4 regions of the Glutamicibacter sp. MOO4 genome follow, and region 1 is predicted to be linked to each of the others. Evidence: riboswitches for the same ligand, from Rfam matches in the RefSeq annotation. Region 1 holds a riboswitch; each other region holds the start of a gene.
What was found. Region 1 has a riboswitch for S-adenosylmethionine ahead of AC1Z3F_RS00480 (hypothetical protein). Riboswitches for the same ligand answer to the same signal wherever they lie in the genome.

Region 2: it holds a riboswitch for S-adenosylmethionine, as region 1 does, so the genes downstream of both, AC1Z3F_RS15340 (acyl-CoA dehydrogenase family protein) here and AC1Z3F_RS00480 (hypothetical protein) in region 1, are expected to answer to the same signal.
Region 3: it holds a riboswitch for S-adenosylmethionine, as region 1 does, so the genes downstream of both, AC1Z3F_RS15360 (methionine ABC transporter ATP-binding protein) here and AC1Z3F_RS00480 (hypothetical protein) in region 1, are expected to answer to the same signal.
Region 4: it holds a riboswitch for S-adenosylmethionine, as region 1 does, so the genes downstream of both, AC1Z3F_RS13675 (flavin reductase family protein) here and AC1Z3F_RS00480 (hypothetical protein) in region 1, are expected to answer to the same signal.

What each region holds. Positions count from the first base shown of each region.
Region 1 is NZ_CM167800.1:94,012-101,419, forward strand. Features, by position in the region: gene AC1Z3F_RS00465 (DEAD/DEAH box helicase) at 12-3,359, opposite strand; gene AC1Z3F_RS00470 (LOG family protein) at 3,446-4,624, shown strand; gene AC1Z3F_RS00475 (VIT1/CCC1 transporter family protein) at 4,644-5,747, opposite strand; gene AC1Z3F_RS00480 (hypothetical protein) at 5,779-6,045, opposite strand; SAM riboswitch class IV at 6,059-6,172, opposite strand; gene AC1Z3F_RS00485 (DinB family protein) at 6,217-6,831, opposite strand; gene AC1Z3F_RS00490 (helix-turn-helix domain-containing protein) at 7,005-7,408, shown strand, end outside.
Region 2 is NZ_CM167800.1:3,272,613-3,280,020, forward strand. Features, by position in the region: gene AC1Z3F_RS15315 (BCCT family transporter) at 1-469, shown strand, start outside; gene acs (acetate--CoA ligase) at 576-2,537, opposite strand; gene AC1Z3F_RS15325 (ABC transporter permease) at 2,600-3,412, opposite strand; gene AC1Z3F_RS15330 (aliphatic sulfonate ABC transporter substrate-binding protein) at 3,419-4,441, opposite strand; gene AC1Z3F_RS15335 (ABC transporter ATP-binding protein) at 4,523-5,332, opposite strand; SAM riboswitch class I at 5,338-5,440, opposite strand; SAM riboswitch class I at 5,708-5,799, shown strand; gene AC1Z3F_RS15340 (acyl-CoA dehydrogenase family protein) at 5,815-7,155, shown strand; gene AC1Z3F_RS15345 (LLM class flavin-dependent oxidoreductase) at 7,207-7,408, shown strand, end outside.
Region 3 is NZ_CM167800.1:3,281,818-3,289,225, forward strand. Features, by position in the region: gene ggt (gamma-glutamyltransferase) at 1-1,310, opposite strand, end outside; gene AC1Z3F_RS15355 (SDR family oxidoreductase) at 1,530-2,393, opposite strand; SAM riboswitch class I at 2,677-2,766, shown strand; gene AC1Z3F_RS15360 (methionine ABC transporter ATP-binding protein) at 2,852-3,661, shown strand; gene AC1Z3F_RS15365 (methionine ABC transporter permease) at 3,678-4,394, shown strand; gene AC1Z3F_RS15370 (MetQ/NlpA family ABC transporter substrate-binding protein) at 4,435-5,310, shown strand; gene AC1Z3F_RS15375 (acyl-CoA dehydrogenase family protein) at 5,402-6,619, shown strand; gene AC1Z3F_RS15380 (NtaA/DmoA family FMN-dependent monooxygenase) at 6,622-7,408, shown strand, end outside.
Region 4 is NZ_CM167800.1:2,923,289-2,930,696, reverse strand. Features, by position in the region: gene AC1Z3F_RS13685 (PaaI family thioesterase) at 1-146, opposite strand, end outside; gene AC1Z3F_RS13680 (AMP-binding protein) at 164-1,771, opposite strand; SAM riboswitch class IV at 2,114-2,231, shown strand; gene AC1Z3F_RS13675 (flavin reductase family protein) at 2,328-2,828, shown strand; gene dnaB (replicative DNA helicase) at 3,479-4,834, shown strand; gene AC1Z3F_RS13665 (ZIP family metal transporter) at 4,873-5,616, shown strand; gene AC1Z3F_RS13660 (hypothetical protein) at 5,640-5,780, shown strand; gene AC1Z3F_RS13655 (hypothetical protein) at 5,867-6,292, opposite strand; gene AC1Z3F_RS13650 (hypothetical protein) at 6,318-6,539, opposite strand; gene AC1Z3F_RS13645 (hypothetical protein) at 6,538-6,825, shown strand; gene AC1Z3F_RS13640 (MFS transporter) at 7,044-7,408, shown strand, end outside.

The DNA.
Region 1 (7,408 bases):
TAATCAACCTGTTACTCGAGCAGCCCTCTAATGTCCTGAGCGGTCAGTGCTTTAGAGAACCCATCGGCTTCATCCATCACTGTTGAGATGAGCTTGCGCTTGCTTTCCTGCAGAGCGACAACCTTTTCTTCGATGGTGCCTTGGGAAATCATCCGGTAGACCATCACTTGGCGGGTTTGGCCAATACGGTGAGTACGGTCAATCGCCTGAGCTTCAACCGCAGGATTCCACCATGGGTCAAGCAAGAAGCAGTAGTCAGCCTCGGTGAGGTTCAAACCGAAACCACCGGCCTTGAGCGAAATCAAGAACAGTGGCGCTTCGCCTTCCTTGAACTGATCAATGACCTTGGAGCGATTGCGCGTATTTCCATCGAGATACACAAAGTTCACGCCACGCTCAGTGAGCTTGTCGGCCAACACCTTCAGGTAGGAAGTGAACTGGCTGAAGACCAAGGCGCGGTGTCCTTCGCCGAGTACATCGTCAAGCTGATCAAAGAGTGCCTCCAGCTTGGATCCGGGGACATCGGCAAGCTCGGGATCAACCAGCGATGGTTCAAGTGCCAACATACGAAGATGGGTCAACGACTGGAAAATGGTGAACCGGTTGCGATCCAGATCCTCAACCAGGTGCAGAATCTTCTGACGCTCACGGTTTAAGTGGGTGTCGTAAACGTGCTGGTGCTCGTCGGAGAGACGAACCAACAGCTGCTGCTCCTGTTTAGGAGGCAGATCCAGAACCACAGATTCCTTGGTGCGGCGCAACATGAACGGCTTGATACGACGCTGTAGCAGCACCAAGGTGTCTTTATCGCCCAGGACCTCGATTGGACGGGCAAACTGACGGTTAAACCGACTGGTGTTCAAGAACAGCGCCGGAGCTACCAAAGACAACAACGCGCCAAGCTCAGAGAGGTTGTTTTCCATCGGGGTACCGGTGACAGCTAACTTAAAATTAGTCTGGAGGTTGACCGCGGTGCGGTGAGCCTTGGTGGAGCGGTTTTTTACGAACTGGGCCTCATCAAGAATCAACCCGGCGAAGCGCTGGCCCTCGTAGATCTCATCGTTGAGGCGGAGCAACGTGTAGGTCGTGAGAATGACGTCGTAGTTTTGAGCCAAGTCGCGCAGCTGATGCGGTGAGCTCATAGTTCCTTCGATGCTCACCACACGCAAGCTCGGAGCGAACCTGTTGATTTCGGTTTCCCAGTTAGAGACCACCGAGCTCGGAGCAACAACCAAGAACGGTGCACGCTCGCGCTGCGCTGCCGGCAACTGGGCGCACGCTTGCTCATCGTCCCACAAACCTTGCGCGTGCAAGATCAGGGCGATGGTCTGAAGGGTTTTACCCAAACCCATGTCATCGGCCAGGATCCCGCCGAAACCGCCTTCATACAGGCGACTGAGCCAGCGGAAGCCTTCAACCTGATAAGGGCGCAGCTGCGCATTCAGCGACTGAGGGACCTCAGCTTGATCTCCCTCGGCAACCCTGAGCAGGGATCGCATGCGCGCAATGAACATGTCTGCGCCATCGATACCTTCGGCGAGCTCATCAAGTTCTTCAAAGATGGAGATCTGGAAGACAGTAAGCTTCAGGTCGCCTTCTTTTGGCTTGTCGTTCAGGGCCTGCGCCTCATCGACTAATGCCTTGAGCTTAGCGAAGAGCGGTTGGTCCAAGGAGAACCACGTGTTATCGGGCAGCTTGATCTTCATCTGGCCGTTGCTCATCGCTTCGACGATCTGCGAGAAAGGAACTGCGTGGTCACCAACGGTGATCAGCAGGCCTAAATCCAGCCAGTCGGTGCGCTCATGATTTACCGCATTGATTTTCAGCTGGGGGAGTTCACGCAGCTGACGGAAGACTGGGCGTGTTCCCTTCTCAAGCAGCTTGAGCATTGGAAGCTGTTCGATGGCAGGCAGAATTTCGGAGACAAAGGTAATGACCGATTCACCCGAGTAGAACTTGGGTGCAAGATCAGGATTGCCGTTTCCTGTATGCTCCTGGAAGACTTCATCCACGGCTGCTCGAAGTTCTTCTTCGGCTTCAAAATCATAAACTTCGTGATGATCCGGTACACCCGGGTAGCGGACCTGGAAATCCAGGGTCGCCGAATCATTTGGCTCACCCTTCTCATTCAGATCGCGTTTGTAGGTGACGGTGGCCTGAACAAAAGGTGGCTTCAACGCAGGAAGTTGCAACTCTTCACTGGCGCTGCGTAGGTCAAAACGACGTGCCAAACGAGGGTAGGCCGATTCGAAGAAGTCATTAATCTCTGCGACTGGAACAGCAACCTGCCGGCGGTCTGCGTACCAGCGGCGGTGAGCCTCGGCGATGGGTTCAGTGCTTGGGGCCAGCCAAATTTCATCTGGCTGCCCAAGCTGAGCGTAAAAACCGTGATCAGCAATGACGCCGCTAGGGGAGTCGGCATCCAGAAGTAGATCCTGACCGTCGATGTGCAGGACACCACCGAGCTGCAACTGTTTTTCGTCCAGTGAGGCTCGCATGCTAAATGCGGCAGGGTCGACGATGCGAATGCGCTGTTCGTTGCGTGTTGAGATCAAAGGGATGCCAAGTTCTTGTGCTTGGTCAAGCAAAGGCCACAACAGGTCGGAGGCGTATTCGTCCATGAATAGCCAATCTTCATCAACCTTAAACTGCAGCTGGGTGTCGCTGCGGGCCATGGAAGCAAAACGAGTGAACCAGTGATGCTGTGAGCGCAAGAGATTCCAGCCGTAGGTTTTGAAACCTAGGGTGGTCCAGCGCAACTGGCCGCGAACCCAGCGGCCTTCGGTATTGCGCACCATGGGGCGTACACCCAAACGGAAACGCTTGTTGCGCGTGGGATGCGGAATGGTTCCAGTAGGCATCCACTGCTGTTGCTGGGTGGTGTTCTTCGAGTCAAAGAGCATGAACTGAAGACCCATGGCCACTACTGGATCATGTTGAGAACCGAGCAATCCGTCAGCTGGACCGGGCTCTGACTCTTCAAACCAAGACCCGATTTGCTGAGACCAAGCAGCCGAGCTTTTTTCTTCGGCAACAGGAACCAGGCGTGGCATGGAAGCAATCTTGTTCGACACAATCGCTAGCGCTGCGATGTGTGCACAGATGCCTGGCTTGTCACAGGAGCATTCGCACAGTTCGATCTTCCATTCATCATCGACCTGCTGCACTTGGATCATCGGCGAGAACTCTTCATCGGCGGCTCGTACGGTGCCCTCGATCTGTCCAGTCGTCTCGTCGAATTCCACGTCAACCACGGAATTTTCTTCAGCGGCTAAGTTCTTTCCGTAAAAGAAAGGAACATCGCCCAAGAAGGCCAACAAGTGGCGGGCGTCTATGGTTGGTGGAACAGAGTTACTCATCCTCTCATCGTTTCACGTTCCGGCCCGTGGTGAAAGTTGAAGCGCCCCTGTGTGAATAATCCCTATGTATGACGTAGCGTTGTCGCATGTCCCATATCTGGCCTTTTCTTCCGGCGCGCGCGGTGAACATCACTTCACTGATCGAATTTGACCGATTAGCTGCTGAAGCCTTGGCTAATCCCCATGCCCGAGGATACGGGTGGCGGGTGCATCGACTAGATCTGCGTGAGCGCGATTCCATACTGCGTTCGCTGGACCTGTCCGAGGCGATATTTATTGATTGCCAGTATTCACCCGCGGGACGTGAACTGGTTCAGGCCACCGGCGGACTGTGCATGTCTTCAGGCACGCAACTACCTTTTCAGACCAGTGAGCGGGACCTATATACGGCCGCCGAACTATACGCAGGCATTGATGACAAGCCCTATGAGCAAGTTCCGGACGCACTGATCTACGCCTACTCTCAGCAACACAGCACACCTGAAGTCACCGATAACGACAGTGCCATGGCGACCACCTTCCATGATTACCAGATCTCTCAAGCTCTGGTATCCGAAGTTTACGATGGGGCCTTTAAAGACTCACCGCTGATTGGTGTGATGGGTGGGCACGCGATGACCCGCGGATCTGAGCACTACGCGCAGACCGTGGAACTGGGCCAACTGATTACTCGGGCAGGATGTGCCGTTGCTACCGGCGGGGGACCGGGGGCGATGGAAGCGGCCAACCTCGGTGCTTGGTTGGCTGATTATGATCCACAAGATGTCGACGCTGCGTTGCAGATGCTCGCCACGGCTCCAGATGCGATTCACCAGCGCACACAGTGGGCTCGCACTGCGCTCGCCGTTCGTGATCGATTCCCGAGCACCCACCAGTCATTAGGTGTGCCGACGTGGTTCTATGGCCATGAGCCACCGAATTTGTTTGCAACAAAGATCGCAAAATTTTTCACCAACTCTATTCGCGAAGCGATTTTGTTGGAGCAGGCTAACGGGGGACTAATTGTTCTGCCGGGTGCTGCAGGTACGGTGCAGGAAATCTTCCAAGACGCCTGCGAAAACTACTACGCCACCGGCGCGCGTGTGGTGCCCATGGTCTTGCTAGGGCGCGAGTACTGGACTGAAACTATGCCAGCTTGGCCTTTGCTCAAGGCGTTGGCCGCAGACCGGGTCATGGAAGAGAAAATTGCGCTGGTAGATACTGCCGAAGAAGCGATGGAATTTATTGGTTCTATGAGCACGCTACGCCGGCGTACCCGCTGGTGAGACAAATAATTCCTTGGCTCTAGCCCAGCTGTACGTCGAAGATGAGTCCCAAGCAGTAGGTCACTGCCGCAGCTCCCCAGCCGATGGCTAGTTGGCGCAGCCCACGCTTCATCGGGGACGCTCCGGAGAGTAGACCTACGATAGCGCCGGTGAGCATCAAAGCAATTCCGACTAGGGCCACCGAGAGGATCACGGCAGGCAGGCCGCTCATGCCGAAGATATACGGCAGGATCGGGATGACCGCACCGGAAGCGAAGAGCAGGAACGAGGTGCCGGCGGCGCCGGTGGCCGAGCCGAGCTCCTCATGTTCATTCTCCAGCTCTTCGGAACGCTCTTCCGGGTTCAGCGAGAAGGCTGGGTTGCAATCACAGGTGAAGAGGCCCATGCGTTCGGCAGCGCGATGCTCAGCATCTTCATCGTTCATTCCGCGAGCCTTGTAAATCAGTACCAACTCGTTGGCATCCAGATTCAGATCGGGGGCCGCGGTGAGCGTGACCTGGGTAGGCCGGGATGCGGTGAGTAACTCTCGTTGAGAACGCACGGAAACAAATTCGCCAGCGGCCATCGATAATGCTCCGGCCAGCAGCCCGGCAATGCCGGAGAACAAGACAAAAGTGGAAGAAACGCCGGTGGCGCCAATACCCATGATGAGCGCCAAGTTGGAGACTAGACCGTCATTGGCGCCAAATACGGCGGCGCGGAAGTTGCCCGAAAGCTGAGCGCGACCGGCGGTGGCCAAAGCACGCACTACCTCTTCGTGGACCTCTTCGTCGGCGGCCATTTGCGCGGTCGCGTCCTGATCATCGCGGTAGGGGGAGCTGCTCTCAGAGCGCTGTGCCATAGCCAAAACGAACACCGAACCGAAGCTAAGCGCCAAAAAACGCAAGATGGTGCGCCTCAAGGAGGGGCGGACCGTCTTGGCGTGGACACCTAGTTTTTGTCGCCAGTGTTCCTCATGGCGTGCTTCGGCCGCGGCCAGACCTAGAAGGATTTGCTTCTCTTGCCCAGTTTTCTTTTGGGCTAGGGTCCGATAGATGGCACCTTCAGCGACCTCGTCGGCCAGATACTTGCGCCAACGTTGGATTTGGGCGCGGGTAGGTTCGGTTGCTGACTGGTTCGGCATCTCGAATTCAGCTCTCTTGGCAGATAACGGATCAGCTACCCAGTTTAGACAGCGGTCTCAGACTTGGGAATTTGGCAAGACTAAAAGCGATGCTCTGCCCCTCGGGCTGACCGGAGCTAGCAATGGAAAGTACTAGCTGCGAGGTCGCCGGTTCAAAGATCGGGCGGCGCGCGGATCGGACGATGAGCAATTCTAAGCGAGCTGGATCGCACACGTATCGAATGTGCCATTGGCCCTGGACCTTGAACTGAACTTGTCCGGTTTGGCGGTCGATGATGGGCAGGACGGAATATGCCATGGGATGCGCTCTCACTGAGTTCTTGCCCGGCCACAAAATTGTGAACGGACCGCTTCGTCATCCGAACCACCCATGAATCTGGGGTTGGTGCACGGCAAGTCGGAGCTTTACGCCGTGTCTCGTGAAGCAACACTTGCGATGCTACTCCCGTGCAAGTAAGCCAGTGAAGTCCTAGCCTGAAATATTTCCTTCATCCGCGCTGGACCCAGCGTCTAGCGTCTGGGACAGCTGGTTGATCTTCGTGTACTGCTGTTCCCACTGGGTTGTGGAATACGGGGGAAGGTTGGGAGCTTCGGGGCGAAGACCGGTGAAGCCATCAAGCTGTTCGCGCACGATATCAAGGTGCCCGGCGTGCCGGGAGGTTTCAGCGATCATATGAATCATGAGCTGTTCCAAGGTGGTGTGCCGGCGGCGAATCCACCATGGCACTTCGGCCGGTGCATCCAATGGCAGGGACGCGATGCTCTGTTCGCAGAATGCGACCGCCTGTTGATAAAAATCAATGATGTCGCCGGCGGTGAAGTGTGCTGGCGGTAAAAAGTCGGCTTGCGGATCGTCGGAGTCCATGAGTTCTTGCACATAAGGGTTGTTGATCTCTCGGCCCAGGCACTGGCCGAAGTATCCGTATTCGGTGATGGCCAAGTGATGCACTACGCCAAGAACATGCGTGCCGGTGGGCGTCAGTGGCTTGCGGGCCAAGTGATCGCTCAGTCCCTGAGCTTTATAGATCACCGCGTTGCGGGCGTCGTTGAGGTATTCACGCAAAAGCTCTTTGCTGTTCTTCATATGCCGAGTGTAATCAGCCGGCTGCTCAGCGAACAGCAGTTGTTGTGGTGTGCGACATATTTGACGCACCCCAGCTAGGGTCTGTTTACTATTGGTAAACCTGCCTGCTGACTTAGGCAAATGGCAGGAAGACGCCTAGTGCGTCGGAACAACAGAGGCGATGGAGCAAAAATATGAAGACCCTGCCCGTGGAATCAACCGGTGCTGCAATCAATATTGGTTCACGGCTACGCGGGGTGCGCCAAAGGCAGCGGATGACCATCGACCAGGTTGCTGAACTGTCCGGATTGACCAAGGGCTTTCTCTCGCGTGTTGAGCGAGATCTGACCAGCCCTTCGGTTTCAACGCTGCTGAAACTATGCGAAGTGCTCGGCATTGAAGTGGGAACGCTATTTGAAGTGCCTGAAACGATGTTGGTGCGATTGGCCGAAGCGCCACGGGTGTCCCTAGGCGGAGAAGGAATCACTGAGCAATTGGTGACACCGCGTAGCGAAAGGCGGGTTCAGATGATTCGCGCTGAAATCGCGCCCAAGGGTGTTGGTGAAGCCGAACTGTATTCGGTGGACTGTGAACTGGA
Region 2 (7,408 bases), 330 kb from region 1:
CACCGGCGCTGACTCGGCATCCATCGTGATGGGTGCACTGAGCGAACGTGGTGCAGAGGAACCAAGCAAGAAGGCAGTGATCTTCTGGGGTGTGGCTACCGGTGCTGTGGCAGCAGTGATGTTGCTAGCCGGTGGTGATCATCCGGCCGAGGCACTGAATGGTCTGAAGAACATCACCATCGTTTCGGCACTGCCGTTTGTGATCGTGATGCTGCTACTGTGCGTTGCACTGTGGAAGGACCTGAGCCGAGATCCGCTGATCTTGCGCGGCAAGGTGGCACGTACCGTGCTGGAGCAATCGGTGACCCAGGGCGTGGACCGGCATGAAGGTAGCCAGTTCAGCTTGATGACCACCGAAATCCCTATCGTTCAGCCGGCACAACAGCCTGGTGAATCAACTGGGGAAGCAACACAGGTATTTGTTACTGAAGCTGATGAGAAACCATTGGATCAGTCCAAGGACTCGTAGCTAGAAGCTCGTAGCTAAACAGTAAACAAGCCTCGTCTGGCAATTGCCAGACGAGGCTTGTTTACGTTAACGCACTTTGTGTTCTGAAGCAGGACTACCTGCCAAACTAGTTGCGTGCCCGGCAGATCGCATTGATTTCAGGGATGCACGGTTCATTTTGCAGGCTGGTGGTATCACCCAAAGCGGTGCCTTCAAAGAGCTGGGTGAGCAAGCGGCGCATGATTTTTCCAGAACGAGTCTTGGGAACGTCTGGAACCAGCACCACATCGCGTGGCTTAGCAATCGGCCCAATTTGCGTGGTTACCGTGGAGCGCAGCTGACTAATAAATTCTGCCTGTCGGGCAGCGAGCTGCTCATCAGGGTGTTCTGCAATCAGGGACTTATCCAGTGGCACCACAAAAGCGGTAGCGGCATGACCGGTCTTTGCATCCGGGGTCGGGCAAACGCCAGCTTCCACCACGCCTGGGTTGGTAACCAACGCTGATTCAATTTCAATGGTGGATAGTCGGTGACCAGAAATGTTGATCACGTCATCAGTGCGGCCAAGAATGAAAATATCTCCATCGTCATCAAAGCGAGCACCGTCCCCAGCCAAGAACCATCCTTGCTGAACGTACTGCTCCCAATAGCTGGTGTAATAACGTTCCGGGTTGCCCCAGACCGTACGTGCCATTGATGGGCCGGTTTGGGTGATGACAATATTGCCTTGGGTATTCGGCGCAACGCTGTTCCCCTGAGCATCCACGATATCTACGCTGACTCCGGGCAGGGCGCGAGCGGCGCACCCTGGCTTGAAGTAGTCATCGGTGGGCAACGGGGAGAGGATGGTAGCTCCGGATTCGGACTGCCACCAGGTATCAACCATGGGCAGACCCGCAGTGGTGTCGCGGCCGAGCTGTTCGCGGAACCACTTCCACGCTTCGGGGTTAACAGCCTCGCCCACGGTGCCGCCAATGTTGATGGTGGACAGATCGTATTTGGCTGGAATACCTTCTGGGAACCACCCCATCAGCGAGCGAACCAAGGTTGGTGCGGTGTAGTAACTGGTGACCTTGTAACGTTCAATCACTTCAAAGTGTCGTCCCGGGTGCGGCGCATTGGGCACACCCTCGTAGATCACCTGGGTGACGCCGTTAGACAGCGGACCGTAGATCTCGTAGGTGTGCGCGGTAACCCACGCCAAGTCAGCAGTGCACCAGTGCACGTCGTTGTCTCGCTGGGACGCATCAGGGTTGGCGAAGAGCAAGTTGTAGCTCGCGGTTGCCTGGGTCAGGTAACCGCCGGTGGTATGAACCAAACCCTTGGGTTGGCCAGTGGTGCCGGAGGTGTACATGATGAACAGCGGCGTTTCTGAATCAAAGAACTGTGCCTGATGTTCGGTGGACTGGGTCTCTACGGCCTCGTGCCACCACACGTCACGGCCTTCGGTCCAAGGGATCTCATCGCCGGTGCGGCGAATGACCAAGACCTTCTCGATATTGTTCTCACCGGAGACCGCCTGATCGGCATTGGCCTTAACCGCAACTGTGGTGCCACGTCGGTACTGGCCATCGGTGGTGACCAGTACTTTGGCCTTGGTGTCTTCTACTCGGAACTTCAGCGCTTCGGCCGAGAAGCCACCGAAGACCAATGAATGAATGGCTCCGATGCGCGCGCAGGCCAGGGTGATGACGATAGTTTCAATCAACACCGGCAGGTAGATAACGACACGGTCGCCCTTGACTACACCCAGAGCTTCCAATGCATTGGCTGCTTGGCTGATGCGCTCTTGCAGGTTTTTGTAGGTGACGGTCTGTCGGTCACCGGGTTCGCCTTCAAAGTACAGCGCGACTTTGTCTCCGCGGCCAGCAGCGACGTGGCGGTCAGCGCAGTTGACCGCAGCGTTGAGTTGGCCACCTAAGTACCACGAGATTTCTGGACCACGCTTGGCAGCTGCGTCGGCTGGGACGATTTGGCTAGTGGTGTGCCAGTTGGTATCCCAATCGAGGAGGTTTGCCGCTTCGTCCCAGAATGCTTGGCGTGCTTCCTCTGAGGCCAGCGTTGAGGTGGATGCCGATTCGATGGTCATGACAGAAAATTTCCTTGATGTGTTTTTTGGTTGGCGAAGTTGAATTGGGACAGCGGGAACTCTTAGGTCCAACGTTTAATGGCCCAGCGTTCTGCTATCGAGAGCAGGGCGTCGGTAATTTTTCCGAAGATGGCCAACAAGATGATGGTCATGATCAGTCGGTCCAGTCGGCCGTTGTTCTGCGAATCAGTCAGCAGGAAGCCCAGACCCATCGAAGCGCCGAGTAATTCAGCGGCAACAAGGAAGAGCCAAGACTGCGCTAGGGCTAGGCGCAGCCCGGAGAAAATCGAAGGCACCACCGCAGGAAGCTGCACCGTACGCAGCAACTTGATTCCGTTCAGCCCGAAAGATCGGGCGGCTTCTACCAGCTGGGCATCCACATGACGAAGAGCCAAGGCCACGGTGGTGAAGACGGGGAAGAATGCACCAATGATCACTAGGGTGACTTTGGAGTCTTCACCCATTTTCATCCACAGCACCAGCAGCGGGACCCATGCTAAGGATGGCACCGCACGCAACGCACTAATGCTCAAACCCAACAGAGCATCAGCCAATTTGGACAGGCCGACCAGTGCGCCAAGCAGTAGACCGAGCAAGGAACCAAAGAAGAATCCAAGCAATACACGTTGCGTGGAAATGCCAATGTGTTTGCCAAGATCTCCGTCACGCAATAGCTCAACTGCTGAAGTGACTACAGAAGTGGGGGTGGGCAAAGTCCAAGGAGCGACGATTCCAGTGGACGTCACGACCTGCCAGATCACCAGAACAATAACCGGCAAGATCAGGGATAACAACCAGTGTGGAGCGCGCAAGATGGTGGCAGAGACTCCGGATTTAGCCTTCTTCGGATTTCTCGTGGAGACGGTGGTGCTCATTGCTGACTACTCTCCGGAAATTTTGGTTGGGTCAGCTTTGGTAGCAAATTGGTCATCAACCAAAGTTGCTAGGGCCTCGTCTACGGATTCCTGCTTGGAGACATCGCCGCTGGCGACCAAGGTGGGCGCGATAGTCTTCAAGACTTTGGTGTACTCGGTTCCGGGAACGGCCGATACGTCCAAGTTGGAACGTTCTTCGATGACAGTGGTGGCAACCTTAGGATCTAGACCGGCAACATCAGCCAAGATCTTGGCGGTCTCTTCTGGATGCTTGCCCGACCATTCGCGTGCTTTCTCGTAGGAGTCAACGACCAGCTGGGCTAGTTCGGGGCTCTGCTTGATGAAGTCTTCGCGAGCATTAAGTGCACCGTAGGTGTTGAAATCTAGGTTGCGATACAGCAGCTTCGCACCGTCTTGTTCGGCTGCGGCCATGATGGGATCTAGTCCGCTCCAAGCGTCAACCGAACCGTTGACCAACGCGGTACGACCGTCCGCGTGTTGCAGATTCTGTACGGTGATGTCCTTTTCGCTCAGACCTGCCTGCTCTAGTGCTTGAAGCAGGAAGAAGTAAGGATCGGTGCCTTTGGTGGCGGCCACAGTTTTGCCCTTGAGGTCTTTCACCGATTTGATCTTGGAGTCCTTAGCAACCACCAGAGCGGCCCATTCTGGCTGCGAATACAGGTCGATAGTCTTGATCGGTGAACCGTTGGACCGGGCTAACAAAGCGGCGGATCCTGCGGTGGAGCCAACATTCACTGCGTCAGCACGTAATGCTTCATTGGCCTTGTTAGAGCCAGCGGACTGAACCCATTCCACCTTGACGCCTTGATCCTTAGCGGCGTCGTCGAGCCAACCTTTTTCTTTGATGACCAGGCTCAGCGGGTTGTAGGTGGCGAAGTCAATGGACAGGGTCTTATCTGATCCTGAGGCCGTAGCGTTTTCTCCGGCGCAACCGGTCAGGGCAGTAGCCCCGATCAACAGTGCTGCGGTGGCAAGTGCGGTACGTCGAGTGAAGCGGTGCGAAAGCATAATAATCCTCTAAATTGTGCGTGCGGGTAAGCGACAGCTATGTCGCTGATGGAGTAGATCAGGGGGAATCGGTGTTAAACGTCAATGGTTAGTCGGGTCCACACCAAGAAGTCGAAGCAATCCTGCGCGGTGAGCGATGAACTGATCTTCGTTGTGTTTGCGAGGATGAGAAGCGCTCATTGAGAGTTCTTTAATGACGGTGGCCGCGGTATCTTGACCCTCACGTCCCAGGACGATGACTCGGTCAGCCAAGGTCAACGCCTCGTCCACGTCGTGGGTGACCATAAGAATTGTGGTGGGGAAGGAAGCATGGATGGAGAGCAATAGATCTTGCATTTTCAGCCGCGTCAAAGCGTCCAGTGCGCCGAAGGGTTCATCAAGTAGCAGCACTCCAGGGCGCCGTGCCAAGGCACGAGCCAGCGAGACGCGCTGAGCCATACCACCTGAAATTTCGCGCGGGCGAAGATCTGTCGCGTGGCTGAGCCCGGTCAGCTCGATTAATTCATCAATCAGTTCAGCACCGTCGGCCTTGCTGGTACCTGGCGCGAGGCCCAAAGCGATATTTTCTCGGACCGATCGCCACGGTAGTAGTCGTGGTTCCTGAAATGCGACCGCACATAGTTCGTTGATGCCATCTACGTTGCGTTTTCCGGTACGGATGGATCCGGTGGATGGTTGGTCCAACCCGGAGACCGCGCGAAGCAGTGTGGACTTGCCGCAGCCGCTAGCACCAAGGATCGCAACAACTTGGCCCGCGGGGATCTGCAAGTTGATATCGCTGAGGACCGCGCGGCTTTCACTTTTGGTGGTGAAGGTGCGCGAAACATTGCTGAATTCCACGTCTAAAGCGGTCGAGGTGTGCGCTTGAGGCAGTGCAAGGCTAAGAGCCATGATCATCTCCATCGGTCCTGGCGGTAGCACCGGCCTATGGAGTGTGTCATCCATAGGTGGTTGCTGCGGCGTCACTGAGCCAGATCTCTCGGCCGCTCGGGATGGTTACGTGTCCATTACAGGCTTTCGAACGATTTGAAAGCAAATCTTGCGTAACATGAAAAATCTTCGATAACTACGTCACATGCGCGGGTTATTTCGTTATTTATTTCATTAGAAGGCTGTTTAATCGATAGTTGGGGATTCTTGCCAAGTCATCTTCGATATGACGCGTCATTGACTGTGCAACGCAACTGTCAAGCCACCTGGTCTGAACAATGAAATGTGACTTCGTGGCTTGGAATGATTGCTTTGTTACGGCTACAAATGAATGACAACCCATCCAGAGCGGCTGAGAGATCTGGCTCGACGACGCCGCAGCAACCACCCGAATCGCGGGACGGTGCTACCGCCAGGACCGATGGAAAGAATTGAGGACTTCAATGTCATTTGGCGAGTCGCCGAACTCTTCCGGTTTGGACTTCAACCAGCTCAGCGATCCTTCGCAGGCTAGCGCCATGGGACTAGATGACTTCGAAGAGCAACTGCCTACCCGGCAACTACTCAAAGTCACACCCGGTCCGGGCGCGGATGAACAGTATGACCGTTTGGCTGAAATTTTCCGTCCGGTATTCGCGCAGATCGCGTCTACCGCAAGGGACCGCGATCGCAACCGCGTGCTTCCCTTTGAACAGGTGGGCCTGCTGAACCGCGACCGCTTTGGTGCGCTGCGCATTCCAGTTTCTGAGGGCGGCTACGGCGCACGTCTGGTTGACGTGTTCCGCCTGCTGATTGAACTTTCCGAGGCTGATTCCCATGTTGGCCAGCTCTGGCGAGCACACATCGCCTTTGTGGAGAGCATTCTGATTCTTGAAGATCAAGAGCTGCGCAACAAGTGGGTTACCCGTATTGCTGCCGGTCAGATTGTCGGCAATGCGTACACCGAACGTGGCGGCAACGCACTAGGTACGCTGAACACCAAGGTCACCGAGTCTGAGGGCCGCTGGCTAGTTGACGGTGAAAAGTATTACTGCACCGGCACCATCTTTGCCGACTGGACCGCAGTGGCAGTGGCCCATCCAGAAAAGGCTGGCCGGCAGATTGCCGTCGTTTCCACCCAACGCAGTGGCGTAAAAATCCTTGACGATTGGGATGGGTTTGGTCAGGGGCTGACCGGTACCGGCACCACCGAGTTCCATCAGGTGCCCGTGGACTGTTTTATCCCACAGGCAACTAACGACTCCGAAGCTGCGATCTACCAGCTGGTCCTCACCGCAGTGCAAGCAGGTATTGCCCGCGCCGCGCTGAACGATCTGCGCCAGTCGGTCCAGAACCGTACCCGCATCTTCACCACCGGCACCGGCGTTCCGGCCTACCGCGAACCACAGGTACTTCAGCTGGTCGGCGAAGTCTCAGCAGAGTCCTTCGCCGTCGACTCGGTAGTGATTGGCGCAGTACTAGAAGTTGAAGCAGCACTGGTAGACCCAGGACTGAACGACGAGGAACGCTACGCGGTCTGTGAACTATCGGCTAACCGCGCCCAGACCATCGTGCAACCGTTGGTGCTCGGAGCAACCAGCAAACTCTTTGACGGTTTAGGGGCCTCATCAACCAGCATTGTGTGCAACCTAGATCGGCACTGGCGTAACGCACGAACCATCGCCACCCACAACCCGGCCATGTACAAGGCGCGCATCGTGGGGGACTACGAAATCAATGCGGTTCAGCCTCAACGTCTCTTGGTCACCGGCGAAGACAGCAACAACCAAAACTACGGCGCCTAAGCGCCTAATTTCTAATTTCACCAATACAGATTCACGGCAAGGAGAACACCTATGAGCACGAAGCGCGAAATTCTCTTCAACGCATTCGACATGAACTGCGTGGTGCACCAGTCGCCAGGTCTGTGGCGTCACCCAGATGACAAAGCCTCAACGTACAACACCATCGGCTACTGGACCCACCTAGCGAAGGTGCTAGAAAAGGGTAAGTTCGACGGCCTGTTTATTGCCGACGTACTAGGTACCTACGATGTCT
Region 3 (7,408 bases), 320 kb from region 1:
GTCTGTTCAATGGTCAGCGTGTACGCGACCGCATTACCCCAACGGTCAACCACCGACAGGTGGGTGGTGGAGATGTTCTCGGTGTCTTGCTCCTTAGCTGGCTCAGCAGTACTTGCTGGGCACTGACCATCAAAGTTTGCGACATCACCCGGAGCCACCGGCTTAGTGGCGGCCTTAGCTGGATCGATTTCGCACGCACGGTCGGCACCAAAGAGCTTACTGGTCAAGGTTTGGGTGGGAACATCGACAAAGGCAGGATCTCCCACATACTTACCACGGTCAGCGTAAGCCAACGCGGTGGCCTCAAAGTAGTGGTGCAACGCGTCGGCTGGTTCCATTGATGCAAGGTTAAAATTGCTCAGAATATTCAGTGATTCACCAATGGTGGTTCCACCGCTAGAGGATGGGGCCATGCCATAAACATCTAGTCCACGGTATTTCACCGTGGTGGGCTCCTGCTCCGCGACCTTGAAGTTGGCAAGATCTTCGGTGCTCACGTAGCCAGCGGGTACTGGCAGTTTGGTATCTTCCACCTTGGGTGGAGCCTGCACGGTCTGGGAAATCTCTGAAGCAAGATCACCTTGGTAGAAAGCTTTTGGACCCTTGGCTGCCAACAGCCGGTACGTGTCGGCCAGCTCTGGATTCTTGAAAATGGTGCCTACCTTTGGGGCATCACCCTCAGGCAAGAAGAGATCGCTGGTTGAGCTGAAAGCAACAAAGCGTTCCTTGTTATCTTGAGTTTGTTCATGGAAGGTCTTGTCCACCACAAAGCCTCGCGAGGCGACCTGAGTTGCCGGTTTGAGAACCTGCTTGAGGCTTTGTGAACCCCAGTTATCTAGCGCCCGTTGCCAGGTGGCCACGGTGCCAGGAACGCCTACTGCTACACCGCTGGTGACCAGTTCGGGGGTGAAGTTATAGGGCTTTGAGGTAGCCGGATCGATGAAGGCATCATGCGGTATTGCTGCCGGCGCGGTTTCACGCCCATCGATGGTGCTGACCTTGCCCGTGGACGCGTCGTAGTACATGAAGTAGCCGCCGCCGCCAATGCCAGCGCTGTAGGGTTCGGTGACACCTAGGGCTGCAGCGGTAGCCACCGCGGCATCAACAGCGTTGCCACCCTTACGCAATACTTCGAGTCCTGCTGCCGAAGCTTCTGGATCCACGGAAGCTACTGCGCCTCCGGTACCGGTAGCAGTCGGGGTCTTTTCTGTGTGCCTTGGGTCAGCGCTCGCCGGGAGGACTGTGAAAGCTCCTAGTCCCAAAGAAAGAATCGTTGCGCCAGCCAAAGCGCGCAAACTTGATCGTTGCATACTCTGATCTCCTGAAAGAGGTGGGGATGAAGTATGCGTCAATTTACGGGAAGTGCTCGAAGCGCTAGGGGTGTGACACGAGCCATCTTTTTAGAAGCGTTGTAATTCCGCGCAAGTGATCACAATATTTATAGTTATGACGTTAGAACTGTGGGCAGTGATCCCCGACTAGTCAGTCGAGGATCACTGCCCACTTCAGCGTTGGTGCAGCTGGTTAGTTTACTGAGCCAGAGCTTCCTTGATGGTCTTACCCAACGATGCGGTTGGACGGCCAATGAGCTGGGAAAGATCTGCCGAGTTCACTTCCAGGGCACCGTCACGAACCTGCACGTCGGTATCAACCAGGATGTCTGCAAACTGTGCTGGCACGCCGGATTCGGTGTAGATCGCAACGAGCTTCTCTGGTTCAACTTCCTGGTAATTGACCTCTTGGCCGGCGGCGGCGCCCACGGCACCGGCCAGCTGACTCAGGGTGAAGGCCTTGTCGCCACCAAGTTCGTAGATCTTGCCGGACTCATTTTCTTCGGAGAGCAATACCGCTGCGGCTGCTTCTGCGTAGTCGGCACGTGGGGCGGCGCTGATCCTGCCGTTACCTGCGGCGCCGAGAACTACGCCGCTGTTGAGGTAGCCCAGGAGCTGATCGGTGTAGTTTTCGGTGTACCAACCGTTGCGTAGCAAGACGTATTCAATGCCGGAGCCCGCCAGTAACTGTTCGGTAGCCACATGCTCTTGCGCCAGTTTCATGTTGCCGGTCAGGGCATTGGCAATAGAGGTATAAGCAATCAGCGATACGTTCACGCGCTGGGCAGCGTTGATGACGTTCTCATGCTGGGTGATGCGCTGGCCAACTTCGCTACCTGAAATCAGAAGCAACTTGTCTACGCCTTCGAGAGCTGACACCAGGCTTGCCTCGACGTTGTAGTCAGCGGCGCGGGTCTCCAGACCCTTGCCCGCCAGAGGAGCGAGTTTTTCTTCAGAACGTCCAAGGGCAACCAGTTGTGCAGGATCTGCACCGCGCTCTAATAGTGCGTTGATAACCAGTTGGCCCAGCTGTCCGGTGGCTCCTGCAATTGCAATCTTCATGTTGTCCTCTCGTTGGTCTGCAAACTAATACAACCACGTCCCTCGCGGTTCAATTCCCGACGGTCAGTCGTGCGCATGAAACCAAAAGGGGAATCAATACGTCAAGGGTCGTCGTCTTGATTCGAAACCTTTGAGGAAAGTGAAGAATTGCTACGCAGACCAAAGCAATTTTTTGACGTTGTGAGTAAGTTTTGGTGACTTCATGACTTCCGTTTACGTAATTATTGTTCGGTCATGGCCATGGAAGACAGACTTAAATCGTTCGGACCGTACAACCGAACACACACCATCCAGAGCGACTGAGAGATCTGGCTCAACGACGTCGCAGCAACCACCCGTAAGGGAGCGGTGCTACAGCCAGGACCGATGGAGTACTTTCACTTCGCGACGGGAAAGTCTGTTTAAAGACAGGATTTCCTCGTGAAGAACGCTCCGTATAACCAAGCAGTAAAGGAGCGATGATGATTCGTCTTGAGAACGTAACAACAACATTTGGCAATGGCCAGGATCAATTCACGGCAGTTAAAGACGTGACCCTGAACATTGAAGCCGGAAGCATTCACGGGATCATCGGCTTCTCCGGTGCTGGCAAGTCAACGCTGTTGCGCAACATCAACTTACTTCAGCGCCCAACCTCCGGTCAGGTTTTTGTCGATGACGTGGAACTTACCGGACTCAGCGATGGCGATTTGCGTAAGCAACGACATGAAATCGGAATGATTTTTCAGCACTTCAATCTGCTGAACAATCGCACCGCGTTGCAGAACGTGGAACTGAATCTGAAGTTTGCTGGTGTAGCAAAAAACGAGCGTCGCGAACGCGCCTTGGAAGCTTTGGCCATTGTTGATTTGGCTGACAAGGCCAGCGCATACCCAGGACAGCTTTCAGGCGGTCAGAAGCAACGCATCTCCATTGCACGAGCGTTGGTGACCGAGCCAAAAGTCCTCTTGTGCGATGAACCGACCAGTGCAGTGGATCCGCGAACCACGACCTCGGTGCTGCAGTACCTCAGCGACATCAACGCCAGCCTCGGAATCACCACAGTTATTGTCACGCACGAAATGAACGTTATTAAGGCCATCGCAGACCGCGTCTCGGTGATGGAAGACGGTTCAGTAGTTGAAGAGTTCGCCCTGAATGAGTTGCAAGAGCCTGGCTTTGAACCCACGACGCCTATCGGACGCTATCTGATCAGCGATGAAATTACGTTGAACCGCAGCCCAAAACCCGTTTCATCCTCATCAGCTGCCCACGTAGCGCGCGTATAAAGAACCTGGATTACCAATGAACTTATCTTCACTAGTGCTGGGCACGAGCAACGGCAGTGCAGCAGCTTTTAACTTTGACCGAATTGTTGAACTGGCCCCGGAAATTTGGGTGGCCATGGCACAAACTTTCGCCATGCTTCTGGTCGCCATTCCAATTGCAATTTTGCTCGGAACGCCACTGGGGATCTGGCTGTTCTCCATGTCGCCTAATGGTCTGCGTCCCCGTCCGCGGTTGCACCAGATTGTTGACGGAATAGTGAACACCATCCGTTCCTTCCCATTCCTTATTTTGCTGATTGCCATCATCCCGTTCACCCGGTTTGTGGTGGGAACGACCATTGGAACTGCTGCCGTCATTGTTCCGCTGACGATTAACGCGATTCCTTATTTTGCACGTTTTGTGGAACAGAACATCAGCCAGCTTGGCAATGGAGTTGTTGAAGCTGCGCAGGCCATGGGTGCTACCCGCGGACAGATCATTCGCGAAGTATTACTTGTCGAGGCAAGACCTGCACTGCTCTCATCTATCACCATCATGACGGTCAGTTTCATCTCGTACTCAGCGATGGCCGGTCTGGTAGGTGGCGGAGGTATTGGCGATTTTGCTATCCGCTACGGCTACTACCGTTACGAAACCGGCGTCATGCTCCTAGCGATCATTCTGATGATCTTGCTGGTGCACGCAGTTCAGTTTGTTGGTACTCGGCTCTCGCGTGCAGCAGACAAACGCTAAACACTTCTTCTCAACTCGCACTTTATCTAAGGAAAACATCATGGCAGTATCTCGTCGTACTTTCTTGACCTTCGCCGCTGGCTCGGCAGCACTCTTAGGACTAACCTCATGTGGTCTGGTCGGAGGCGGAGAAGCTTCCGGAACTGGGGACAAGACCATCAAGATCATTGTCACCGAATCGGCTCCGTCGCAGGAGCCCACCAAGATCGCTCAGAAGCTACTGGCTGAGAAGGGTTGGAAGCTGGATGCCACGTATGTCACCGATATCGTGCAGCCAAACCACGTGGTATCTAACGGTGAGTATGATGCGAACTTCTTCCAGCACGGTGCCTACCTTGAGCAGTTCAAGAAGGACCAGAACGTGGATGTGGATCCAGCCTTCTACATGTACAGTTCACCAGCCGGCGTGTACTCGAAAAAGTACGATTCCATCAAGGAACTGCCTAACGGTGCCACCATCGCATTGCCTGTAGATACCGCTAATAATGGTCGCGCATTGGCCCTGCTTGATAAGGCAGGGGTATTGAAGGTCACGCCAAACAAGAGCGTGATTCGCCTGTCGCAGAATGACATTTTGGAGAACCCAAAGAACTTCAAGTTTGTTGAAGTTGATCAGCAGTCATTGTCCAAGACTCTGCCGGACGTTGACGCCGGATTCCTCTTTGCTCGCCTCGGCGCCGAGATTGGTCTGAACCCAGACGACGCGTTGCTCTTTGAAAAGGAAGAAGAAGCACTTCCATACATCAACATCATTGGTGCCAAACCTGGATTCATGGATACCGAGAAGGGCAAAGTCCTTGAAGAGGCTTATCACTCAGATGAGGTCAAGCAGTGGTACGCAGATTACCTTGACGGCGCTCTAGGCACCCCATGGGCCCGCGACCTGGAAGCAGATTTCGCCACCTGGAATAAGTAGGCCTTGGCCCCACGACGATAGTTGATCCGCGTCGTGGGGCCACTACTTTTTGATACTGAACTTAGATACCGATGTCCTGCAGGGAGAAGCAATGACGACAATCGCCGCGGCAACAACAGAGAGCCACTACCAGGAACTGCTCAAGCGTTTCAGTGAAGTTTTCGCACGAATAGCTGAGGGAAGCCGAGAACGCGAACAAAACCGTGTTCTGCCATTTGAGCAGGTGCAGTGGCTCAAGGACGCAGGATTTACCACGTTGCGCGTACCTGAAAGTCACGGTGGCACACCAGTCAGTCACGAGCACCTCTTCCGTTTGCTGATTGAACTTGCCACGGCAGATTCCAATGTGGCTCATTTGTTGCGCAGCCATTTCGCCTTTGTAGAGACCATCGCATTGCAACCCGAGAAGTTTCAGGACCGTTGGTTCCCACGGGTGCTGGATGGTCAGATCTTTGGCAACGCTGCAACTGAACGTGGCGGCAACGCATTAGGCACCACGAATACCAAGCTCGTGAAGAACGCTGATGGCTGGGTCTTGCGCGGTGAAAAGTACTACACCACCGGATCGATTTTTGCTGATTGGGTTGTGGTCATGACCAGTACGCAAGGTGTTGAAGGGCGTCAGTACGCCATCGTTGACCGGAACGCTGACGGGGTGGAAATCCTGGATGATTGGGATGGGTTTGGCCAGCCATTGACCGGTACCGGTACTGCCATATTCACTGATGTTCCGGTTCAGGCCGAGAACATTATTCAGCGTAAAATCGCATCTACTCTGGAACCTGCGTTCTTCCAACTGTGTCTACTGTCGGTACTTGTAGGCATCGGTAAGGCCGCCCGCAATGAGGCAGCACAGATCGTAGCTACGCGTACCCGCACCTTTAACACCGGTTCGGGTTCTTTGTTCAAGGATGATCCGCAGATTCAAGAGTTGGTTGGACGCTTGGCGGCGAATGTTTTTGCTGCTGAATGCATAGTCACCACAGCAGCCCGCGAATTAGACGCGGCCCTAGATCCGCAGCTGGCTTTGGATTCTGATGCTGCGTACCTGCGTGCAGAGTTGGCAGTTCAACAAGCTCACGTAACCACACCAAAGCTGATTTTGGATGCCACCAGCGAACTCTTTGATGTCACCGGCGCGTCAGCGGTATCGACCTCTAAATCGTTAGATCGTTTCTGGCGCAATGCACGCACAGTTGCGACCCACAACCCGGTAGCCTTCAAGGCTCGCTCTGTGGGCGACTATTTCATCAACGGCACTGTGCCAAATGGCCTGAACTCTATCGGCGAAGCAAAAGCAGGGAAGTAATCATGGGAACTTTTGAATCACGTCCACGTTTGCTGCTCTCAGCATTCCTAATGAATACCTCAAGCCACATTCTTGGTGGCATGTGGCGTCACCCAGAAGCGCAGCAGCACCGTTTTAATGAACTGAATTTGTGGGTGGATTTGGCAAAGAAGCTGGAAGACGCCAAATTTGATGCGTTGTTCTTTGCCGATGTTGTGGGCCTTTATGGAGATCATGAGGGTGGTTGGGCATCCCACGTACGCAAGGGCCTACAGGTTCCTAGCCATGATCCGCTGGTACTGCTCTCTGCCTTGGCAACAAGCACCAAGGATATTGGTTTGGCCATGACCAGTTCTGTCATTCAGAGTCACCCTTTCCAATTTGCCCGACAGATTTCAACCCTTGACCACCTCTCGCAGGGCCGCGTTGCGTGGAATATCGTGACCAGCGTTCTAGAAAATGCACACCGCAACTTTGGTGGCAAGGACCTCGTAGCTCACGATGACCGCTACGGGTGGGCTGAAGAGTATGTGGAAGCTGCCTACAAGCTGTGGGAGGGGTCTTGGGAAGAGGACGCGTTGCTGGCCGACAAGGTCAACGGAATCTATGCTGATCCGTCCAAGGTCAACAAGATCAATCACCGTGGGGACTACTACCAAATTGATGGCCCACATCTTGCTTTGCCCAGCGCACAACGCACGCCGTTCCTCTTCCAAGCTGGATCATCAGCGCGCGGTTCGCAGTTCGCAGCAACGCACGCAGAAGCAACCTTCCTCTTCGCACCGCACGCAGAATATGTTGCAAAGAAAA
Region 4 (7,408 bases), 680 kb from region 1:
TGGACCACTCCCCAAGGTGTGTGGTGGTCTTCGTTCAGCTCCGCGTGCCCACGGACAAGTGTGGCTGAAATTTCATCAAAGACGAGACCGACACTTTCGGTGAACCGGCTGGTCTTATCGGGGATTGGTTGGTTGGTGGAACTCATAGCTGACTCCAAAACATTTAGTTCTTATTAAGCTGTTCAAGCGCTTGGGCTCGTAGTACGTTCTTTTGCACTTTACCCGTTGAAGTACGCGGCAAATCCTGCGGGAAAATGATGGTGCGCGGAACTTTGTAGCCAGCAAGTTTCTGCTTGGCGAAACTGATCAGATCTTGCGCGCTCAAGGTGGAGTCGCTGGCCCGGATCACGTAGGCCACGGGACGTTCGCCCCACTTCTCATCGGCGATGCCAACGACGGCCAGATCCAGTACCTCGGGGTGGGAAGCCAAAGCTTGTTCCACTTCAATGGTTGAGATGTTTTCGCCACCGGAAATGATGATGTCTTTGGCCCTGTCGCGCACCTGAATGTAGCCGTCGGGATGCATGACGCCTAAGTCGCCGGTGTGGAACCATCCGCCGGCAAAGGCCTGTGCGGTAGCTTCTTCGTCCCGGTAATAGCCGATCATGACGTTATTGCCGCGCAAGACGATTTCGCCCATGGTCTGGGCATCGGCAGGAACGTCGAACATGTTCTCATCCACAATGCGTGCCGACTCCGCGGTGATCATCCCGACGCCTTGGCGGGCTAGCTTGGCCGCGCAGTCGGTCGGTTCCAGCTGATCCCATTCTTCTTGGTATTCGCAGACTGTGTAGGGGCCATACACTTCGGTCAGCCCATAGACGTGAACGACTTCGATGCCCAGTTTCTGCAACTTGGAAATGATGGCCGGGGACGGTGGAGCTCCAGCGGTGGTGATGCGCAGCGGAGCCTGAAGTTGGTGCGCCCGAGTCGAGTCGGCGATGATCGAGCAAACAGTCGGCGCGCCGCACAGGTGGGTAGTTCCCAGGTTTTCGATGGCATCCCACACTGCATCTTCACGCACTCCACGCAGGCATAGATGGGTGCCGCCAACTGCAGTCACTGCCCAGGGTGTACACCAGCCGTTACAGTGAAACATCGGTAGCGTCCAGAGGTATCGGGTCGCTGAGCTAAGGCCTTGATGATGCGCTTCACCCAGAGAGTTCAGGTAGCTGCCGCGGTGCGAGTAGAGCACACCCTTGGGCTTTCCCGTGGTCCCCGAGGTGTAGTTCAAGGCGATGGCAGAGCGCTCGTCCGCGATCGCATAGGGCAGTTTCTCATCGCTGGCGGTAGTCAGCAATTGCTCCAACGTGCCATCAACTTCCACGTTCGGGCGTGGGGAGGTGAACTGATCGTCGGTGATCTCAATCAGTGCCTGCAGGCTGGGGTTTTCGCGTCGCAGGGTTTTGGTGTTCTCCAGTAATTCGGTATCGGCCAGGAGGAGCTTCGCTCCCGAATGATCGATGATGTACTGCAGCTCGTGGGCCGAGAGTCGCGTGTTCAAAGCGATGAGTACACCTCCGGCTAGTGGCACGGCGTAGTGAGCCATCAGCATCTCAGGAGTGTTTGGTGCCAAGACCGCTACTCGGTCACCGGGTTCGATGCGCTCGGCTAGTACTTGAGCAAAACGGTGCACCCGAGTTTCAAATTCTTTGTAGGTATAACTACGAGTCCCATGAATGATGGCGGTTTTGCTGGGGTAGGCCTCAGCCGAGCGTTCAAGGAAACGCAACGGAGTTAGTTCTGAATGGTTGGCCTGAATTTCTACCATGGAGGTATCCTTCAATCATCATCTCTGGCAACGGCGGCAGGCAATGAATGGTGTGACCCATAACACTGCATCTTTTATCGTGGCATGAACCTGAACACCAGAGAAAGAAACCCGGTTTCATTACGGTGGGCGGCCCCAGAAAAGCGTTGAAGCGGCCTTGGTGACCGAGCTGGGCAGGATGTCACCGATAAGCGGATTGCGTTATAGATCACACATCTTCTGAATAATTGACTGCCAGACACCTCGATATAGGCCTATGCGTCGAATGAATCATTGAATATTGCGATTTACGAAGTGATTTGTTTGACGATACTTCGTCATGACCCATATCGTTTTAAACAGAATCAAGAGCATCAGCTATAAGCCCTGGCTTGCTGATCGGCAACCCTCTCTACGGTAGTGGGGTGCTCCAGGTGAGGATTCGGTTTCGCGCTAAATGGTGTTGAAACAAGTACCGCGCACTGCGTGAATGATCAGTGAGTAGTGGATTCGGGGACGCCGAACCGTTTGCTCGGGTCTCTTCAGCGCCGTGGGCAAGACCAGAAGGAATCGAGCCATGTCATTGAATCGTGAACTTGACCCGCTGACGCTCCGCAAGGTTTTCGCTCAGCACCCCTCAGGCATCGCAGCTCTTTGCGCCGAGATTGACGGTGTAAAAACCGGAATTATCGCTTCGTCGTTCACCGTTGGTGTTTCGTTGGAACCTGCGCTGGTGATGTTTGCAGTACAGAAAACTTCTAACACCTGGCCCAAATTACGCGAAGCTGGCCATATTGGCGTCTCAGTGCTTAGCGACCGCAATGGGGGAGTATGTGCGCAGCTCGCCTCAAAGACCGGCGACCGCTTCCGCGGTGTAGACACTGCCGTCACTGATCAGGGTGCGCTGTTTATCGAAGAATCCACATTGTGGCTGGAGACTTCCATCTACAACGAAGTTGAAGCTGGTGATCACTGGGTCGTCTTCTTGGAGGTGCATGGGCACCACGCCTCCGAACATTCGCCACAGATCTTCCATGATTCACGATTTCATTCAATCCCAGTTCCTGAACTCGTCTAATACTTCAGCTAGCTAGTTGCTCAAACGCTCCGGAAGGAACACATGGTGTTCCACCCGGAGCGTTTTTGCGTGACGGCAGCATTTTGATGATGTGGTGAGTTATCCACGGGGACAAAAGATGTCTTGGGGGCAAAGAAATGTGGACGACGTCGTTTTTGAGGGTCAAGTTAACCGCTTAACCTACGGTGACTAAGGGTTTTAGGAGAATCTCACTATCCACAGGGTTATCCACACGCCTGTGGGTGATGTGTGTAGAACTCTGTGCATATCGCTAATAACCCCGAATTCCGGGTGCTTTTGGCTGTTGATAACTCTGCGAAGGGTGCCGCAACCTTCAACAAAATATCTTTCTGTCCACAGCTGTGTAAACGCAAACACCCAAGTCAAAACATATTACCGAATGGTAATAGTTATTAATCCACAGGGTTCTCCCCAGTTAGTGAACAGGGCAGTCCACAAGTCAGGCCATGTTATGCACAGGCGCTGTGGATAACGAGGTTTACGTGAGCAAATAACGGTCTTAGTGTTGACTTTGGGACAGAAATATCCACAGACGCTTTTCAGTTGTCGGTATCGACTGACATGATGGAGCGTTGCCATCTGGCAAGGAAGTTTTTCCCAGCGGTTCAATAGGGATGGAAGTGGCTGTAATGAGTGCTGAGCCGGTTTACGAGGCACGGGAATCCGACGCGGGGCGCAAGCCGCCACAGGACATCGAGGCGGAAATGTCCGTGCTCGGTGGCATGATGCTCTCCAAGGACGCCATTGCAGACGTAGTTGAAGCGCTGCGTGGCACCGATTTCTATCGTCCCGCTCACGAATCCATTTACGAAGCAATCATCGATCTTTATGGTCGAGGAGAACCAGCCGATGCGGTGACCGTTGCTGACTTACTGACCAAACGTGGAGAGATCTCACGTATTGGTGGCGCCGCATATCTGCACAACCTCATCCAGCAAGTCCCAACGGCTGCGAATGCTGGATACTACGCAGAAATCGTACGAGAGCGCGCGGTACTTCGTCGTTTGGTGGACGCAGGTACCCGCATTGTTCAGATGGGTTACTCGCCAGACGGTGAAGTTGATGCCATCGTCAACGAAGCTCAGGCCGAGGTCTACAAGGTTGCCGAAAACCGCAGCAGTGAAGACTACGTACGGCTTTCGGACATCATCGAAGGCACCGTTGACGAAATCGAAAACGCAGCCAACGCGGGCGACGGCATCACCGGCGTACCTACCGGTTTCTACGAATTTGATGAGCTGACCCAGGGTCTCAAGGGTGGTCAGATGATCATTATCGCTGCTCGTCCCGCCGTCGGTAAGTCGACCTTCGCACTGGACTTCGCACGCTCTGCAGCGATCAAGAACAATATGGCTACCGTCTTCTTCTCCTTGGAAATGGGTCGCAACGAGATCGCGATGCGCCTGCTTTCGGCAGAAGCCTCCATCCAGCTTCAGGACCTGCGTAAGGGTTCGGTGGAAGACTCGCAGTGGACCAAGATTGCAACCACCATGGGTCGCTTGAACGAAGCTCCACTATTCATCGATGATTCGCCGAATATGTCCATGATGGAAATCCGCGCCAAGTGCCGTCGACTCAAGCAGCGCAACGAGCTGCGCATGATTGTTCTTGACTACCTGCAGCTGATGAGCTCGGGCAAGCGCGTTGAATCCCGTCAGCAGGAAGTCTCGGAGTTCTCGCGTAACCTGAAGTTGCTGGCCAAAGAACTCGACGTTCCGCTGATTGCACTGTCTCAGCTGAACCGTGGTTCCGAGCAACGAACCGACAAGAAGCCAATGATTTCCGATCTTCGTGAATCGGGCTCGATTGAGCAGGACGCCGACATGGTTATCTTGCTGCATCGTGATGATGTTTACGACAAGGAAAACCGTCCGGGTGAAGCTGACGTGATCATCGCTAAGCACCGTGCGGGTCCAACTAAGACCATCACCGTAGCCTTCCAGGGTCACTACTCGCGCTTTAATAACATGTCCTCAGAGGGCTAGTCCCAGCCAGATTCGATTTGCTGGCTATAGTGAGTTCCATGATTGCTTCTTTGCAGGCTCTGCTGTGGGGTACGGTGGCCGGCTCGGCACTCTTGCTGGGTTCCGGTGCGGCCTGGTGGTTCAAGATCCCAAAAGTTTGGGTCTGCGCGATCATGGCTTTCGGCGCCGGAGTATTGGTCAGTGCGCTGAGTTTTGAGTTGGTGTTAGAAGCCTTCGAAACCGGTGGCCTGCTAGCTACCATCGCTGGCGTGCTGGTAGGTGCCGGACTATATTTCTTAGCCAATCGACTACTGGATTGGCGAACGAAAAAGCGTCAAGCGAAGTCAGGCAATGGCAGCCAAGGTGAATCTTCAGGCACCGCCCTGGCGGTTGGTGCACTGATTGACGGTATCCCGGAGTCGGTGGCCTTGGGCCTGACTGTGGTTACCAGTGCGAGCATCAACCCAGCCATGCTTATCGCCATCTTCATCTCGAATGTTCCCGAAGGTCTGGCCAGCACAGCTCAAATGAAGGACGCCGGCCGCCAAGGCAAAACGATTGCCGCGCTATGGGGATCCATCGCAATTTCTTGTGGGCTGGCTGCCTTCTTTGGCGCACTTGTTATGCAATCCATGCCTGGGCAGGCTCTGGCTTTCGCTACAGCAGTGGCCGCAGGTGGCATCCTGACCATGATTGCCGACTCGATGATCCCTGAAGCCTATTCCGTTGAGCATGACTACACCGGGTTGTTGGTTACCGCCGGTTTCCTCTCGGCTTTTGCCTTGCACGTGCTAGGTGGCTAACAACAAGCTGGCAAGATTGGACTATGCCTTCAAACCGTAGTCCCCGCCTGCCTGGGCCCACTACAGAATCGATCTACGCACCGCAGTATCTTGCCACCACCATCGGCATGTTTATTCTGGTGTTCCTTGTTGCCTTTGAATCTATGGCGGTTAGCGTTGGCTAACCTGTTACGCTGTGACTCTTCGAAACCTGCATCAGTCCCAAGTTTGGGCGCATGTTCGGATTTATAGAAATACAGCTGGAGCTGTTTCAAGAATCAGTCCTAGGGGCTTTGTCTGCCATTTTGTTGATCAGCGGTGACAGGAGTAGGTATCCCAGGGTTGCGGTGACGGAGGCTATCATCGCCGCCTGATATTCGGTCATTACCATCCGGTAGCAGCCGAGCAGGACGACAAACGACAGAAGCGTTTGTAACGCTTGGGTCGCGACTTTGCTTGCGCTACTAAATACTTTGAGTACGATTCGATCGGATATTTCGCCTAGAACCAGAATGACCAAGACAAAAACTATGGTCAGCAGTGGCGACCAGAGAAGTATGCCATGTTTAGGCGCACCTAGTTGAGGGAACCACAGCGGTATGAAAAACCCAACTAGTACGGGCAGGCCAGCTATAAGGGTTACGAGCGATAAATAAAGCCCGAATCCCAATTTTTCTGACGTCTTCAGTGTGTTCATTGGTACCTAACGTTATTGGGCCTGCTTATACCCCTGCAAAGATGACAACCCAAGTCGCGGTCGCTGCTGCTACGTCGTAAGGGATGCCGAGTGCCATAAGGCCGGTGATGATGGGTCCTTCTTGCCAGTTTTCGAGATCTTCGAGAAAGTTGGCAATTTTTTTCGCGTAAGGGCGCATAGCTTTGGGCAGCTTATCGGCGCTGTATCGAAGTGTAACGAGTAATGCTTTTTTGGCGAGCGAAGTCATGATGTTTGCTGGCTTGGCGACACTGATTGGCCCTGATTGTTGTGCTGCCATAGAGTTTGCGATTCGTGCCGAAGTCGCATCGGAGGCAACGGAAGCGCGCTTTGCAATTTCTTTCCAGTCACTTGCTGTCAGTGATATTGAAGTGCTTGAAACGTTCTGGATTACTCCCACTGCCTTGGTGGACGGAGCCGAGGGGGATGCATTTGCTGCTAATGGAGTCAGTACCAACGCTGAAGAGACTGATACGGCTGCGGAGATGCGAAGAACTTTTGAATTGAACATATAAATCCATCCTTGAGTAATGAAAGTGCGGGCACAAATGACTTTATTATCTATCTCTACCCACTGTAAATACTACTTTTGTAGGATGCCTGCCGACACGATGATCCCTGAAGCCTATTCCGTTGAGCATGACTACACCGGGTTGTTGGTTACTGGCGGTTTCCTCTCCGCCTTCGCCTTGCACGTGCTAGGTGGCTAACCACAAGCTGGCAAGATTGGACTATGCCTTCAAACCGTAGTCCCCGCCTGTCTGGGCCCACTACAGAATCGATCTACGCACCGCAGTATCTTGCCACCACCGTTGGCATGTTTATTTTGGTGTTCCTTGTTGCCTTTGAATCTATGGCGGTTACCACCGTCATGCCGTTGGTCAGCGAACTACTGCACGGGCAACGCTATTTTGCGTTGGCTTTTGCCGCTCCGATTGCCAGTGGCATGCTGGGCATGGTCGCAGCTGGCGAGATTACCGACCGCTGGGGACCAAAGTTTCCCCTGCTGTTCAGTGTCGCGATCTTCTGTGTGGGCTTGGTAGTCTGCGGTTCGGCGGCGAACATGCAGGTGCTTATTGCAGGTCGCATCCTGCAGGG